2 regions of the Anaerosporobacter sp. genome follow, and region 2 is predicted to be linked to the other one. Evidence: a T-box and tRNA genes for the amino acid it is inferred to sense, from the RefSeq annotation. Region 2 holds a T-box; the other holds one or more tRNA genes.
The links. A T-box is a leader RNA that pairs with one kind of tRNA and senses whether it is charged. The one in region 2 lies ahead of metG (methionine--tRNA ligase), so its partner is inferred to be a tRNA-Met.
Positions count from the first base shown of each region.

Region 1: it encodes a tRNA-Met, which carries the amino acid that the T-box ahead of metG (methionine--tRNA ligase) is inferred to sense. The anticodon was not compared.

Region 1 covers NZ_CBDLAM010000048.1:10,781-15,004, forward strand. The annotation lists gene mazG (nucleoside triphosphate pyrophosphohydrolase) at 1-37, shown strand, start outside; gene ACW2QF_RS07405 (HU family DNA-binding protein) at 76-351, shown strand; gene ACW2QF_RS07410 (RNA-binding S4 domain-containing protein) at 440-679, shown strand; gene yabP (sporulation protein YabP) at 749-1,033, shown strand; gene yabQ (spore cortex biosynthesis protein YabQ) at 1,051-1,548, shown strand; gene ACW2QF_RS07425 (septum formation initiator family protein) at 1,590-1,883, shown strand; tRNA gene ACW2QF_RS07430 (tRNA-Met) at 1,988-2,061, shown strand; gene spoIIE (stage II sporulation protein E) at 2,324-4,224, shown strand, end outside.
Region 2 covers NZ_CBDLAM010000019.1:24,933-29,156, reverse strand. The annotation lists gene ACW2QF_RS03605 (DUF885 domain-containing protein) at 1-1,112, opposite strand, end outside; T-box leader at 1,391-1,676, shown strand; gene metG (methionine--tRNA ligase) at 1,762-3,723, shown strand; gene ACW2QF_RS03595 (TatD family hydrolase) at 3,992-4,224, shown strand, end outside.

The sequences.
Region 1 (4,224 bases), on a different contig from region 2:
AGATGAGCAGACTGCTCTATGGGGACGAGTTATTTAAATTTTAGTAATTACAATATTCAGAGGAGGAGTTTATCCATGAACAAAACAGAATTAGTTGCAGCAATTGCTGAAAAAACAGAATTATCAAAGAAAGATTCCGAAAAAGCATTAAAAGCGTTTATCGATGTAGTTACAGAAGAATTAGCTAAAGGTGAAAAAATCCAATTAGTAGGTTTCGGTACTTTCGAAGTTTCTGAAAGAGCAGCTAGAGAAGGAAGAAATCCACAAACTGGAGAAACTATGAAGATAGAAGCATCTAAATCTCCTAAATTCAAAGCTGGTAAAGCTTTAAAAGATGTTATCAACGCTTAATTGAGTGTGAATAATTAATAGTAAAGTTGCTCCATAGGGAGCAACTTTTTTTAAATTAAGTATAATTATAGGAAGGTTGTTAGGGAATATGAGATTAGACAAATTTCTTAAAGTATCACGTATCATTAAGAGAAGAACAGTAGCTAATGAAGCTTGTGATGCAGGAAGAGTAATGATAAATGGCAAGGTTGCTAAGGCATCTGCTAATGTAAAAGAAGGCGATATATTAGAAATCGCATTCGGTAACAAAGAAGTAAAAGTTGAGATACTTGATGTTCAAGAGACAGTACGTAAAGATGATGCGAAAGAATTGTTTCGATATCTATAGAACCTATGTGCATCATTTTAAGGACCTCCTAATATACTTATGATAGATGTATATTTAGGAGGTTGTTTTATGGAGGAGAAACAATTACCAAAGGGTAATCATAAGATAACATTATCAAGTCGAAAAAGTGCTATAATCACTGGCGTGAATGATGTTTTATCATTTGATGCGAATGAAGTGTTGTTAGAGACGGAACAAGGTATTTTAATGATTCGTGGTGACGAGTTACATGTTAATAGGCTTACTTTAGAAAAAGGAGAAGTTGATATTGATGGAAGAGTAGATAGCTTAACTTACTCAGATGGTGCTTATTCTAAAGGAGGAGAATCATTCTTTGGAAGACTATTTAAATAGGAGGGTAGGATGAGTATATGACAGAGATCATTAATTTAGAGGTCCAATTCTTTCTAACATCAATCCTGTATGGAATCCTGTTACTGGTTGTATATGACTGTATTCGTATCCTACGAAGAATTGTTCCACATAACGCATTCTTTGTCGCACTTCAGGATATACTTTTTTGGGTGACAGCAAGTATTGTAATATTTCTCATGATTTATGAACGTAATAATGGTACTATTCGTGGGTTTGCAATACTAGGTATGTTATTAGGGATGATTATATACAATCAACTGCTTAGCAAGTTTATTGTTAAGGGAATTACCAAATTAATTCAGATGATTATAAACGGAACTAAAAAAGTAATGTCTATATTACTTAAACCATTTGCATTTATAATTAAGAAATTAAGGAAGTTCTTCGGGTTCAATTCCAGAATTGGAAGTAAATTTAAAAAAGTTGGAAAGAGTTCAGCAAAACAATTGAAAAATGTTGCCAAAACAGTTAAAATATCAGTATCAAAAAAATGAAAAACTGGAGTAACTAAAATCAAGGCAGAAGGGAGAACGCTATGATTATTGGACGTAAGACGAAAAAAAGGACAGGTTTATTTACTACAATGTGCTTAGTAGTTATGATTTGCAGTATAATTGTTTATCAGAAAGACAAACTGAATAAAAGGAGAGAAGCCTATCAAGAACAAGACCAAGCATTACAAGAGCAAATTGATACTGAAACGGAACGTGCAGAAGAGATCGAGGAAAGACGTGCTTACGTTCAGACTAAGAAATACATAGAAGATGTTGCTAGAGATAAGCTAGGCCTTGTTTATGAAGACGAAATTATATTCGATCCAGGAAATTAATCATCGAGAATAGATAATATTCTAAATTGAACAAATAAATAAAAAAATTCAAAAAAGTAGTTGACATTTATTATTTCTTTCAGTATAATAAATCTTGTCAGTGCGGCGGAGTAGCTCAGTTGGCTAGAGCATGCGGTTCATACCCGCAGTGTCGGCGGTTCAAATCCGTTCTCCGCTATCTTAATAAGGGCTTCAGATGATTCGATAAGAGTTGTCTGAAGCTCTTTTTGCATACTTAGGGTTGAGTAAAAGACGTTATCTTAAGCAGTTATTAATATCCTAATTAGTATGAGGTCCCTACATTCGAGCGAAATGCCGAGTGAGAGAGTATAATGTCATAAACTTTTTCGTAAAGCACTCTTTTATTTGACAAACATTTCATACAATTACTTCTATAATTTCGATTTGACAGCCAAAATAAGGAAAAGGAAGTGTAATGTATGAAAGGAATTACCAAAAGAGGCATTGCGATTACTCTTATAGGACTAATGGTATCACGAGCACAGTTTCTATCCATGAACCCTATTGCAGTTGCATACTTTGCCGCAGCATATGTAGAGAAGACAATGAGACCCTATTTACTAATTGGAGTAATAGCTGGTTCTGCCATGGTCTTACCAACGGTAGAAGCCATAAAATATACATTTGTGATAATATTAATAGCCATTATAGGAAACTTGATTGAAAATCGGAATAAGAACAAACCAATTCCCTTACCTATCTTTTCGTTCATAGCTGCGATAGTAACAGCTGGAATATCGGTTACTAAATATTTGCTAAGTTATGATGCGAGAGAGCAATTACTTTACATTGCATTTGAGGCAGTACTAATTATATGTATAACATTAGTATTTAGTCGCCCAATCAAATTCATACTATATGGAGAGAGGGGACAAGCAATGGATAATGAACAATTAATTAGTATGGCATTGCTTGCAGGATTGATGATCTATGGGATACCGGATATTGGAGGAATTGAATTCTCACTATCCAAGACTACGATATTCTTCCTAATCCTACTTATGGGATATAAGTATGGAGCAGGAGCGGGAGCAATAAGTGGAACAATTTGCGGGATTGTTATGGGATTACAAGAATATCTAAATATAACAGGAATGACAATAAAAGAAGATTTCTTGCCTATTGTTGCAGTAATGTCTTGCCTTGGAATATTAGTAGGAATGTTTCGTGAGGTGGGGCGTCTTGCTACAGCAATTGCATATTGTGTAGGGATAATAGGTACAAGTTATCTGTATGAAGAATTTCTTTTAACAACAACGCAGGTAGGAGCAATTGTATCAAGTGTGATTTTGTTCTTGTTCTTACCAGCTACCCTGATGAGACGTATCCAGGGACGGATGGAACGAAGAAGTGAGATGCAGTTTATTGAACAGAACATACAGAATATGACGAGGCAGAAACTACATGGATTTGCAGAATCTTTTCAGAAGTTATCCAATACATTTCAAACGTTATCAGAAACAAGGACATCACTAAGTAGACAAGAGGTTGATGCGATATTCGATGATTTATCAGATCGCTTATGCAAAGATTGTAGTAATTGTAATGCGTGTTGGAAAAGTGATTTTTATGATACATATAAAGCAACATTCAGTATATTGAATTCTGTTGAACAAAACGGATATATATGTGAAGCAGATGTACCAGTAGCATTTGCAAAAAGATGCATCAATCTAGGGGAATTCTTGACAGAGGCAAATCGTAGCTTAGAGATTGCCAAAATTAATCTTAACTGGACGAATCGAATGGCAGAGAGTAGAGAGGCAATAGCAGGTCAATTAGGAGAAGTTGCGAAGATTATTGATGACTTCTCAAAAGACCTTTCAGATACAATAGCAGTAAATGGGGAGGAAGAGCAGCAGATTAGTAATCAGCTGAAACTTAATCATATCCATGTAAAGCAGATATCTATAATGGAGAGGAGGAATAAGGGACAGGATATCTATGTGATAGCAAAAACTTCAAAGGGACGATGTATCACAACAAAGGAAATGGCAACAATTATAGGTAATGCTATTGGTAAGAAGGTGAGGCCTAATGAGGCGAGTAAAAACATTCTTACAAAGGACTATGAAACCTATATATTTGTGGAGGATACAGTCTTTAAGACTTTGGAAGGTGTGTCTAGAGTTCCACGGGCAGGTGAGAGTGTATCGGGGGATAATTTCTCTATCATGAATCTTGGTACGGGGGAGATGATTATGACTTTATCTGATGGTATGGGGAGTGGAAAGCTTGCTTGTGAGGAAAGTGAGTCAGTTGTTGAATTGCTTGAACAGTTAATTGATGCTGGATTCAAAGAAGAATCGGCAATCAAGTT
Region 2 (4,224 bases):
TTATGAACATATTTGACGGTGTAATTTACTTTTTCCATGTCAGGAAAACGATCTTTAATGGTATCTTGGAGATACGTTAGAATCTCTTCAGGATCTGTCATTGGATAGGAAGGATCATTTGCTTTATTTAAAAGAGTGGAGTCTTTAGCAAGAAGAGTTTGCATACGTAGAATATTCTTGCTAATGTAATTTTCAAGAATATCAATTAATTCTTCTACGCTACGATTAGAGCCTGTTTCCGAACGAACTAAAGATTCATAATATTCTTTTCCTCTTTCAAAATTACATAAACCACCTTCGTTTGTTCCAGTGCCTTTTAGGTTTTTCAAACCATCGATAAGCAATTGATACGCTGGAATTACGTAATTTAGAACGGCGTCTTTATTCTTCTTTTTGTATTCTTTGATTTCATCTTTTGTTAAGCCATCATATTTCTCTACTTTATCGTTGAATACGGTAATAAGGAAATTGTTTTCTTTATCGGCTATTAAAGATTCACATTGTTCCATAATATCATCCACACTACGATCACTCATGAATAGACCAGCTTCAGATTTCAATTTCTCAAATTCAATGATCTGGTTAAAGTAATCATATGTACAAGGTAAAAGTTCAAGGTATGCATCGATATCGTCTTTGTCATAAAATCTGTATTCTGCGTATAATACAGGAAGTTGGGCTTGCAAACCAACAGTTGGGCTTAGAACTTCATAATACAAAAGAAGATCGTCTGCATTATCATCGACTTTATAGTAGTCTTTTATGATATCATACGTAAGTTTTTGATCATCAGTTAGTTTCTTGTAATCAATTGATTTCAAACGTGCGGAGTAGTTTTCACATTTAGCAAGATTTTCTTTCATGGCTTCTAATGAAAAATCACCGAGTGTTGGTTTGTAATTAGTAATACCGTAATTTTCTGGATTTGCTAACGTATAATTGAGAGTAATGCTGTCGCTTTGTACATTATCTAAAAAGATTTCATTGGTTAAAGCGTCAAATTCAGCTTGTGTCTGAACCGCACTTGCACCCTTATCTTTATTACAGCCTGCCAAGGTTAGCAATAAAACCAAAAGTGTTAGTAGCAGATACAATTGTTTGCATTTCTTCATAGTTACCTCCATACCTACGCAATTTTCTTAACAAGTTTGTGGCGTAGACACGAACTTGCGTAATAAACTATTACTATTAATAGTATCCACTCCTGATTGTAGTATGTCAGGAATTTAAAAAATATAGTGACAATAGTATATACAAAGTATGATAATATATCAGAAAAAGAAAGTAAACAAAAACTGGTCGAATAGACTATAAGTTTTTTACAAATACTTGAGGCAAGGAAAATTATTTTGACATTAAAGTATGAGAATGCTATACTATTTATTAATATGAAAATGCTGTGAAGAGAAGAGTACATGCGTTAAGAATTAACAGAGAGCCTAATTAGCTGAGAATAGGTATTTACTGATCGTATGGAAGATGGTCTTGGAGCTTCATTCTTGAATGAGTTGATTTTATAAAGCGTACTCTTTAGGGAATGACGGGAATCTGCAACCGTTATCATGCAAGACTGTAACATTTAAAATATTAGATTTTGAATTAGCAGTTATTAAGTTCTATTTTGCAAAAAATAGAAGAATTAAAGTGGTACCACGAGACTACATCTCGTCTTTAAACGAAATCATAAGATTTCCTTAAGGGCGAATTTTTTTTTGCTTAAAAAGGATTAATAACAAAGCATTCATTAGGAGGAATGATAACATGAGTAAAAAACCGTATTATATTAGTACAGCAATTGCGTATACGTCTGGAAAACCACATATCGGTAATACGTATGAAATCGTATTAGCAGATAGTATTGCAAGATTCAAACGTGCACAGGGATTTGATGTGTACTTCCAAACAGGAACATATGAACATGGCCAAAAGAATGAGTTAAAAGCGCAGGATATGGGAATCACACCACAAGAATTTGTTGATGGTGTTGCTGGACAAATTAAAGATATCTGGGATCTAATGAATACTTCTTATGATAAATTCGTTCGTACTACAGATGAATACCATGAAAAACAAGTACAGAAAATCTTTAAGAAATTATACGACAAAGGTGATATCTACAAAGGTTTCTATGAAGGAATGTACTGTACTCCTTGTGAATCCTTCTTTACATCTTCTCAACTAGTAGATGGTAAATGTCCAGACTGCGGAAGAGAATGTCAACCAGCAAAAGAGGAAGCTTATTTCTTGAAATTAAGCAATTATACAGATCGTTTAGTTGAGCATATTAATGCACATCCAGAATTTATTCAGCCGGAATCAAGAAAGAATGAGATGATGAATAACTTCATCTTAGCAGGACTTCAAGATTTATGTGTATCAAGAACTTCCTTCAAATGGGGAATCCCAGTGGACTTCGATAACAAACACGTTATCTATGTTTGGCTTGATGCGTTAAGCAACTATATCACAGGTCTTGGTTACGATGTAGATGGTAACAATGGCGATAACTACGGGAAATACTGGCCAGCTGATCTTCACCTAATCGGTAAAGATATCTTACGTTTCCATACGATCTATTGGCCGATTATGTTAATGGCACTTGACTTACCATTACCAAAACAAATCTTTGGTCATCCTTGGTTATTACAAGGTGATGGTAAGATGAGTAAATCCAAAGGAAATGTAATCTATGCAGATGACTTAGTTGACTTCTTTGGTGTGGATGCAGTTCGTTATTTTGTTTTACATGAAATGCCATTTGATAATGATGGTGTTATCACATGGGAACTTATGGTTGAGAGAATGAATTCCGATCTTGCCAATACACTTGGTAACCTTGTTAACCGTACAATCTCCATGTCAAATAAATACTTTGGTGGAATAGTTAACAATAAAGGAGTGAAAGAAGAAGTAGATGATGAATTAATCAACCTTGCTTTACAAACTCCAGACAAAGTTGCCGAAAAGATGGAACATTTACGTGTTGCAGATGCAATGTCTGAGATATTCACATTGTTCAAACGTTGTAACAAATATATTGATGAAACAATGCCTTGGGCACTTGCAAAAGATGAAAGCAAGCAAGAAAGGCTTGAAACTGTTTTATATAACTTAGTTGAGTCAATATGTATTGGTGCAAGTTTATTAGAATCATTCATGCCTGAAACATCAGCTAAGATTCTTACTCAATTAAATACAAGTGTACGTTCAATGGAAGATATGAAAGAGTATGGTAAATACCCATCAGGTAACAAGGTTACAGAAAAACCAGAAATCCTATTTGTTAGACTTGATTTAGAAGAAGTTATGAAGAAAGTAGAAGAATTAAAGGCAGCACAAATGAAAGATGTTGCACCACAGAAAGAGGAAGAAGCAGTGATTGATATTGAAGCAAAAGCCGAAATAGAATACGATGATTTTATGAAGATGCAATTTCAAGTAGGAGAAATCATTGCATGTGAAGAAGTAAAGAAATCAAAGAAATTACTTTGTTCACAAGTTAAGATTGGAAACCAAGTAAAACAAATTGTATCAGGAATTAAGGCTTACTACAGTCCAGAAGAGATGGTTGGTAAGAAAGTTATGGTATTAGTGAATCTAAAACCAGCGAAATTAGCAGGTGTATTATCAGAGGGTATGCTTTTATGTGCAGAGGATGAAAACGGTGAATTAGCACTTATGGTACCTGAGAAGAAGATGCCATCAGGTGCAGAAATCTGCTAAAATAGATAACCTCGAAAGAGGGGTACACCAGCAAAAAGAACAATTTTTCTGCGCTGAATGCCATTATGTGAACATATTTATATGTTCACATATGGCACACAGCTACGAAAAGTTGTTTTTTTTACTCAAATGGTATTTTGCAACAACATCTTCTTTTTTAGTCTTACCTTTGTTTTATTAGCTAATTTACTTGTAACTTATAGTTTACTTGGTTATAATAAGGAATGAAAATTACGTGGTCGTGGGTTTAAGGGAACGGAGGAAGAAAATGATAATAGATACACATGCACATTATGATGATGAGCAATTTGATATAGATCGGGAAGAAATTCTAAATTCAATGAAAGACAATGGAATTGAATTGATAGTAAATATTGGTGCAGATATGCAAACTTCAGAGCAAACACTAGAGCTTACAAACCAATATCCTTTTGTTTATGGTGCTGTTGGTGTTCATCCGAATAGCACAATGGAATTAGATGATACAAAGATGGAACGTTT